DNA from 4 places in the Acerihabitans sp. TG2 genome. Region 1 is predicted to be linked to each of the others. Evidence: predicted binding sites of a transcription regulator. Region 1 holds the regulator's gene; each other region holds the start of a gene.
What was found. Region 1 encodes CRP, which controls carbon source genes, mostly activating them, when cyclic AMP is high. Its sites were predicted from a motif close to ATGTGANNNNNNTCACAT; they were not measured.
Positions count from the first base shown of each region.

Region 1 (2,209 bases):
GGGGGGTTGGCATGGACATAGCCTGCCTTGTGATCTGTGGGTAGCGTTGCGACGGTCTTGGCGTCACTATCTCAACGCATGTCAACGTATGGCGACGTTTCCTAAGCGTGGGGGACAAGCGTCTCGCCGCGCACTTCAAAACTATGGGTCATTCGCACCGACTGGCCCAGCATCAGCGACACAGAACAGTATTTTTCCGCTGAAAGCGCTACCGCCCTTTCGACTGATTTGTCGCTAAGATCGCTGCCGGTTACGATGAAATGTAGATTGATATAGGTAAATATACGCGGCGCCTCGTCACGACGTTCAGACGTCAGTTTCACTTCACAGTCACGTACATCCTGCCGCCCTTTTTGTAAAATCGATACCACATCTATCGCACTGCACCCACCAACCGACATTAATACCATTTCCATAGGACTCGGCGCCTTTTCTCCGGCATTGCCATCCATTAAAACCTGATGGCCCGAGGCGGACTCACCCATAAATGACAATCCCTCGACCCACTTTACCCGTGCTTGCATGAGATGACTCCAGATGAAAAGCGTTACACCAGACTACATATTTGTCTGAAAAGTGGCAATGTTAGCGAACATACATCATGCTGATGCAAGACAACAGAAGACACTGCATCAAACCTATGTTAAAAACAAGGTTGGATCGGCTCATTGATAATGAAAGGGCAAGAGTCCGATCAGAACATCACTAAAACCAGACCCTAATATGTTCCCTTACGTCGCTCCGTTTACTGCGGAGTAAGAGAAATAGCACAGCGTCGTAATAGGGAATACGCTGTCCTTCATCAGGACAGCGATGACAAAAGAGGATAACAACGAATGGTTCTTGGCAAACCGCAAACAGACCCTACTCTCGAATGGTTCCTGTCACATTGCCATATTCATAAGTATCCATCGAAGAGTACGCTTATACATCAGGGCGAAAAAGCAGAAACGCTTTATTACATCGTTAAAGGTGCCGTCGCGGTGCTGATTAAGGATGAAGAAGGCAAAGAGATGATCCTCTCCTATCTTAACCAGGGGGATTTCATTGGTGAACTAGGCTTATTCGAGGAAGGTCAAGAACGTAGTGCCTGGGTACGGGCGAAAACCGCCTGTGAAGTGGCCGAGATTTCATATAAGAAATTTCGCCAGTTGATCCAGGTGAATCCGGATATATTGATGCGTTTGTCCGCACAAATGGCCAATCGTTTACAAGTCACCTCCGAAAAAGTGGGTAACTTGGCATTTTTGGACGTTACCGGGCGAATTGCCCAAACCCTGTTGAATCTGGCGAAGCAACCCGATGCCATGACCCATCCCGACGGTATGCAAATCAAGATTACCCGTCAGGAAATAGGCCAGATCGTCGGCTGCTCGCGTGAAACGGTAGGACGTATTCTGAAAATGTTGGAAGATCAAAACCTCATCTCCGCGCACGGGAAAACTATTGTCGTTTACGGTACGCGCTGATAGTGTCATAAAACGGGCGTGGTGCCTTGCGCCACGCTTTTTTTTCGTGAGCTCGTCGTTAGCGAATACGTTGTCGCGCCGGTTAAAAGAACGCCGGGAATAACGAACACCCGGCGCACCGCTTAGTCATCAGCGCCGACAACCTTGGCCACGGCTTTTTCAAAGCGCGCCATGCCCAGTTCAATATCGTCGAACCCCACCACCAGCGATGGCGCAAAACGCATCACGTCCGGACCGGCGACCAGCAGCATCACACCTTCAGCCGCACTGGCATGCAGGAATTCGCGCGCGCGCCCATGGTACTGGGGCTGTAACGCGGCGCCCAATAGCAAGCCCATACCACGGACGTCCTCAAACAGATGGTATTTTTGGTTTATCTTCTCCAGGGCGCTGATAAAGCGGTCGTGTCGTTCATTGATGCCCGCCAGCACTGCCGGCGTATTAATCACATCCAAGGCGGCTTCCGCCACCGCACAGGCCAGTGGGTTACCCCCGTAGGTGGTGCCATGGGTACCTACCGTCATCACCGAAGCAATATCTTCGGTGGTCAGCATGGCGCTGATGGGAAACCCGCCACCCAAGGCTTTTGCCGTGGTCAGGATATCGGGCAACACGCCGTAGTGCATATAGGTAAATAACTTGCCGGTGCGCCCCATGCCACACTGTACTTCATCCATGACCAACAGCGCCTGGTATTCATCGCACAGATCACGCAATCCCTGCAGGAACTCTGGTGTGGC
Region 1 covers NZ_JAYGJO010000009.1:14,427-16,635, forward strand. The annotation lists gene SJI19_RS10035 (OsmC family protein) at 102-524, opposite strand; gene crp (cAMP-activated global transcriptional regulator CRP) at 837-1,469, shown strand; gene argD (bifunctional acetylornithine/succinyldiaminopimelate transaminase) at 1,592-2,209, opposite strand, start outside.

Region 2 (2,209 bases), on a different contig from region 1:
GAGAAGTTGTATCTTGCGCGGTTGGCCCCGAAAGAAGGCTATTAACGCTGATAAAATGGATAGGTAAAAAATAATAAATGGATTATGTTCAGGGAAAAATGGAATAGGGTGGACACCCACAGTCTGCCGCTCCACATCCAGCTCAGCCCGTAGAGTATTCCGGCCAGACCGGCAAAGATCACCATAAGCATGCCGCCGGAACAATGTACCAGACCAAAGGTGACTGCGGTGATAAATAATGCAGTATAGTCCCCCAACCACATCGCTAAGCGCTGCTGTAGATAACCACGGAATAAGGCTTCTTCCGCCAGGGAAACAAAAAAAAGATTGGCCAAGATGAATGTCCACAACCACGGCGGATTATGGAGCTCGATTGTCAAACCCTTTAATCCCACCGCCAGGAAGAGTAGTCCTGGCAGACTGAGCATCAACAGCATCCATTGCCATAGTGGATGTTTTGCCGTGCGCTGACGATAAAACAGGGTGGGAAAGGCCGAAAACAGCAAAAAGGGAATTAATGCTTTATCGACATTGAAATACAGGGTGAATGGCGCGCTATGTGTGCCGGCGATGACGGCATCTAACGCTTTTACGTTGTGAAAACCCGGGATATGATGGGTGAATAGGGCGATTGCCGCCAAGAGTAATATTGCTTCTCTCACCAGATGTCCTAGGCTATCGTGAGCGATTCTGCTGGTTGTTTGTGCAAACAATAATAACAAAACGAGAAATGCCACTGCACTGAGGTCAATGACCTGGTTAATATAGGCTAAACACAACGTCAATAAGAGCACCCATACTGAAATATCACGTTTAATCGGCAGTAAAACCAGCGAAATGGCAAAAAAAATCCACATGACTCCCCCGTCCCTGAAAGCTGCTATTTAGCGATAATGCATCATCTGTGAAACCCTTTCTATCATATTGATCCATTATTATAAAATAAAAAATAGCACACATATTTAATATAATATAAATGCCAATGTTTATCTGTGGAATGATTTCTATGTTAAATTAATTAATTTTATAAAAAATAGCTAAGCATTAAAATGACTCGATCCAGGATTGTGAATTGTGGATTATAGATTATAGATTATAGATTATAGATTATAGATTATAGATTCGAGATTCGGGATTCGGGATTCGGGATTCGAGGTTGTAGGTTGTAGGAATATCGGCTCTAGGCATGCCGCACTTGTGGGGCAACATGCCGTTATGAAATGTGATCTGAATCACATAAAAATATGTTATGCTTATGTATCAAAATGATCCGTTTGGATGGTCAACCCCGAGGCACCCTTATGATTACCAGTCTGCGTGTGGCGAGTACGCTGCAGATGATATTAAACATTGGCCTAATCTGCCTGGCCCTGATACTGATTGTCTTTTTAGGTAAAGAAACCCAGCATCTCGCCTGGGCGATGCTCAATACCGATGAACAAAAGTCCTCGTTTTTGCTGATTGAAGGCATTGTTAACTACTTTCTTTACTTTGAATTTATCGCGCTGATCGTGAAATACTTCCAGTCAGGTTATCATTTCCCGTTGCGCTACTTTATTTATATCGGCATTACCGCGATTATTCGTCTGATTATCGTTGATCATAAAAACCCACAGGATACCCTCTACTATTCGGCCGCGATCCTGTTGTTGGTCATCACTCTGTGGCTGGCAAACAGTCATCGCCTCAAGCGTGAGTAATACATCACGCTCCAGACTCGATCATATCGACAGTCTGGAACGCGATTGAACGCAATGTTGTTTTAATGATGGGTCATTTATGTCGCCGCAGGCGTCACTAGCTCGACTCACCACTGGCATCCGACAGTGCAATGCCTAATCCGTCTGCTACCCCCCGGCCATAATCCACATCGGCTTTCAGAAAATGCCCCACCTGGCGGATTTGTACGTCGCGACTCACGCTATCCATGGACCGGGTAATATTCATCAACAGTTGGCTTTTTTGCTGCGGGCTCATTAAGCGGAACAAATCACCGGCCTGGCTGTAGTCGTCTTCATCCAGACGATGATCATAACGATCGGCCGCGCCGCTGAAGTTAAGCGCGGGTTCGGCGTAAGACGGGGTTTGTTTGGGCGTGTTGGCGATACTGTTCGGTTCATAGTTCGGTTCACCGCCGCTATTGCCGTCAAAACGCATGGCGCCATCCCGCTGGTAGTGGTGATAGGGGCACTGGGGTGCATTGACCGGT
Region 2 covers NZ_JAYGJO010000024.1:66,063-68,271, reverse strand. The annotation lists gene SJI19_RS18705 (CPBP family intramembrane glutamic endopeptidase) at 42-857, opposite strand; gene psiE (phosphate-starvation-inducible protein PsiE) at 1,302-1,700, shown strand; gene SJI19_RS18695 (catalase) at 1,798-2,209, opposite strand, start outside.
Region 2: psiE (phosphate-starvation-inducible protein PsiE) is a predicted target of CRP. The motif match lies at 1,221-1,238, and genes of this name have one in related genera.

Region 3 (2,209 bases), on a different contig from region 1:
CGCCATCCTTAACCAGGTAATGGGCAAAACAGCCAATAAACGCATCTCCGGCACCACTGGTATCCACAGCATTGACCGCAACGGGTTTTACCCGGTGCACATGGTTGGCGTTTAACCACATCGATCCACGATGTCCCATGGTGATAATTAAGTTTTTCAATCCCTTGGCCAATAATGTCCGCCCGGCGCGCAGGATATTTTCCTCGCTGTCTACCGGCATGCCGGTGAGGATTTCCAGCTCAGTTTCATTTGGCATAAAAAAATCGCACTGGCAGGCATAGTTAATATCCAGTTCCCGGCTGGCCGGTGCGGGATTGAGAATGATGGGAATATGGTATTTTCGTCCAAGATCAATGGCGTGATACACGCTAGCCAGGGGGATTTCCAACTGCAGGATAATCAGCCGGCATTGTTTAAGCTGTTGCTCTGCACGATCAATATCTGCCGGGAGTAGATGGTTGTTGGCGCCCTTGATGATTAAAATTCGGTTAAAGGAATCCCGATCAACAAATATTGGCGCTACGCCGCTGGATACCCCGGGCACCGTTTCAACAAAGCGGGTGTTTATGCCGTAGCGTTGCAGATTATTGACGGTATTATCGGCGAACATATCTTCACCGACTTTGCCGATCATCATCACACCCGCCCCCAGCTTGGCGGCCGCCACCGCCTGATTGGCCCCTTTACCGCCGCAGCCAATCTCGAAATCTGGTGCTTCCAGGGTTTCGCCAATTTTTGGCATTTCAGTGATATAGGTAATTAAGTCCACCATGTTGGAACCGATAACTGCAATATCCATAATTATTAGCCCTCAATTATTTCACTGTATTCAATGTTATTTTAGTCACACTAACAACTCATAAATGTTATTAACGTGACACCAATCACAGCTCGAATTGATAAAATGCCGAAATTATGCCTATTGAAAGCGGTGTTTTAATGTTAGTATTTTAACATTATTAAATGACCATCCCCACCAAGGACTGTAAAATGACTCAACCAGAAATTGATTTTGCCCGGTATATCGACCATACCCTGCTGGCCATGGATGCCACCGAGGCGCAAATCGCCACGCTCTGTGACGAAGCCAAACGGTTTAGTTTCTATTCTGTATGTGTGAATTCCGGTTACGTTCCCTTCGCTGCGCAATCACTTCGCGGCTCGGCAGTGAAAGTCTGTTCGGTGATCGGTTTTCCGCTGGGCGCAGCCCTCACTTGTGCCAAGGTCTTCGAGGCACAGGCCGCTATCACCGCAGGGGCGCAGGAAATTGATATGGTAATTAACGTTGGCTGGCTGAAAAGTGGAAAAATGGATGCGGTAGCCGCCGATATCAGAGCAGTCCATGAGGTTTGCGCCGCTATTCCATTGAAGGTAATATTGGAAACTTGTTTGTTAACTCCACAACAAATTGTCGAAGTTTGCCAGATTTGTCGCGAGTTAAAGGTCGCTTTTGTGAAAACGTCCACCGGCTTTAGCACCGGCGGAGCACGGGAAGATGACGTCAAATTAATGCGTCAGACGGTAGGTGAGCAGATCGGAGTGAAAGCCTCCGGCGCTGTACGCGATCGTCAAACCGCCAAAACCATGATCCTGGCCGGCGCGACCCGCATCGGCACCAGCTCCGGCGTAGCCATTGTGTCGGGAACGGCGGCGACCAGCGATTATTAATGACAGGATCCGGTGGATACCGGATCTCATGACGCAGGATGTCTTATGGAAACGCGGCGCGAAGAAAGGATTAATAAGCTCATTACCGCATTGAAGCGGGAAGATAAGCTTCATCTGAAAGATGCCGCCGTCCTGCTGGGCGTCTCGGAAATGACCATCAGGCGCGATCTGAGCGCCGAACCCGGCTTGGTGGTACTGCTGGGTGGTTATGTGGTCAACGACCCGAAAAACAGCAAAGTCACTCATTATTTTGTTTCGGATCAAAAGGCTAAACATGTTCAAGAGAAAAACATCGCCGGTCGTCTGGCGGCGCAGTTAATCGATCCGGATGATACGGTCTTTTTCGACTGCGGTACCACCACGCCATTAATTATTGATGCCATAGACGAGGATCTGCCATTTACCGCCGTGTGTTATTCCCTTAACACTTTCCTGGCGTTACAGGATCTGCCGAACTGTAAGGTGATACTCTGCGGCGGCGAATTTCATCCCGCCAACTGTATTTTTACCCCACTGACCCAGTACTCAATCCTGGATAATA
Region 3 covers NZ_JAYGJO010000022.1:76,568-78,776, forward strand. The annotation lists gene rbsK (ribokinase) at 1-799, opposite strand, end outside; gene deoC (deoxyribose-phosphate aldolase) at 991-1,668, shown strand; gene deoR (DNA-binding transcriptional repressor DeoR) at 1,714-2,209, shown strand, end outside.
Region 3: deoC (deoxyribose-phosphate aldolase) is a predicted target of CRP. The motif match lies at 833-850, and genes of this name have one in related genera.

Region 4 (2,209 bases), on a different contig from region 1:
CAAATGCAGACGTGGTTGAAGGATTATCTGCACTGGCTACTGACCAGTAACCTCGCCAAAAAAGAAGGCCGTACCAAGAATAATCACGGGAACTGGTACCTCACGCAGGTTGCAGGCATTGCGTGGTATCTCGGCGATAACGCGGTGATCCGCCATATGGCGACGCTGATGGAAAAAAAACTGGATGTACAGCTCCAACCTGACGGTACTCAGCCTGCGGAGCTGGCGCGCACCCGCTCATTTCACTACAGCTATTTCAATTTGCAGGCGATTAGCATGATGGCGGTGCTGGCACAAAAAAACGGCATCGATCTCTGGCATTACCAGACACCACAGGGCGGCAGCGTGCTGAAGTCGCTGAGTTTCATGGCGAATTTTACTGACGATAATGTGCCGTGGCCGTACAAAACCCTCGATCAGATCCGCGTGCGTCCGGTGCCGTTGCTGTCATGGGCAGATAATGCCACCGGTGAAAAACGCTACCAACAGCAGATCCGCAGGGCTACGTTCACACTGCCGCCCACGGTGAAGACGACCTCGGGTGATTATCACGAAGATGCTACGCACGGTGCGGTGTTGGAAGCCGAACGGGAAACCTGGTTACTGACATTGCCCTCCTTTGCGACTGGATATGTTGCTCCACAACCTAGCGCACGCAAGCATTCTCTGCCGGATTGAGGGGAAAAAAACAGCCTTCATGGCTGCCGTATTTGCTGATGTCTACGGATTATGGCTTGATGATAATCGGCCGATTCAGACAAAAAAAAAGCTGCCAAGCGGCAGCTTTCTCACTATCCGATCTTAATACATGGCACCTGGCGGCACGTCTTTAACAGTATTAACATAAGATAGCAGAATTTTTTTCAGAAATTTACGGAATTTCATACGCTTCCCCTCATCAGGTTACCCTGTGTACTATTGACTCTTGATGTATCAATAGTATGACCTTCATCACAAAAATGCAATGATATGTGATGTGGATCACATAATAAAGAGCATGTTTTTACCAGGAGGGCAAAAGCGCTACGGCTTTGATGGGCCGGGAACGGAATTTAACGTTGCATATTGTCAACATTAAAACAGCGGTATGGCTTTGTCCTTATCATCCACCGCAACGAAATTAAAGCTGCCATGTACGACTTCTTCCCGACCTTCGGCGTACATATTTTCCAAAAAAATAGACACATCCACGGTGATACTGGTTGTGCCAACCCGGGCCACGGTTCCCACCAGTTCAATGATGGTGCCGGAAGGGATAGGGCGGGTAAAACTGATTTTTTCCGTCGATACTGTGACCAGCCGCTTGTGGCAAAATCGGGTAGCGGTAATAAATGAAACTTCATCCATCCAAGCCAAGGCGGTGCCGCCGAATAGCGTAGAGTGATGATTAATCGTGGTGGGAAAGACAACTTTGGCGACGGTGGTGATGGCACGCGTTTTTTTTAGCTCTATTTCTGCCTGTAATGCATTTTGCATAGCAATACCTTTACATTCCATTAACAAAAATTCTGAGCTGATTATGCCTTATCCACTGCGTGACTCACAGTGGAATCAACAAATTTTTGTCCCCGCAACGAATATCATTTCGGCGCCCTCTTTGCTTGCCGTTGAACAGGGATCATTTTTCCCCAGCATGAGGCCAGCGCGCTTAATGTCGCCAAGAACGTCATTTTTGCGTGGTTAAAGGAAGGCATTGTGATAAAAAAGGGTGAATGACTCTGTGTTTGCTGCAGAAAAACGCCAATATCCGCCTGCCGGTCAAGTGCAGGCGGTTGATAACCAAAATCGGGTCAAACTATGCTATTTACTACACCACCGTCCACTCGTAGCGCGGCGCCGGTAGTCGCCGATGCCTGTCTCGAACAGGTATAAACTACCAGATTAGCCACTTCTTCGGGTGTAGCCAAACGTTGAAGAATTGAGGTGCTGCGCTGCTGACGAACAAAATCCGTACCCGCTTGTTCGATACTGACTCCCGCGTGTTGGGCGGAATCCTTCAGCATCGCCCTGACGCCGTCGGAAAGCGTCGGACCGGGCAAGACGGAGTTGACCGTCACCTGACTGCCGGCAGCCAGCCTGGCCAAACCACCGGCCACGGCGAGCTGTGCCGTTTTTGTCATGCCGTAGTGAATCATATCTGGCGGGATATTGAGTGCTGACTCGGAGGAAATAAAAACGATACGGCCCCAATCGCGGTCAAGCATACCTT
Region 4 covers NZ_JAYGJO010000008.1:50,393-52,601, forward strand. The annotation lists gene SJI19_RS09380 (alginate lyase family protein) at 1-678, shown strand, start outside; gene azuC (stress response protein AzuC) at 802-885, opposite strand; gene SJI19_RS09385 (acyl-CoA thioesterase) at 1,075-1,476, opposite strand; gene SJI19_RS09390 (SDR family NAD(P)-dependent oxidoreductase) at 1,791-2,209, opposite strand, start outside.
Region 4: azuC (stress response protein AzuC) is a predicted target of CRP. The motif match lies at 970-987, and genes of this name have one in related genera.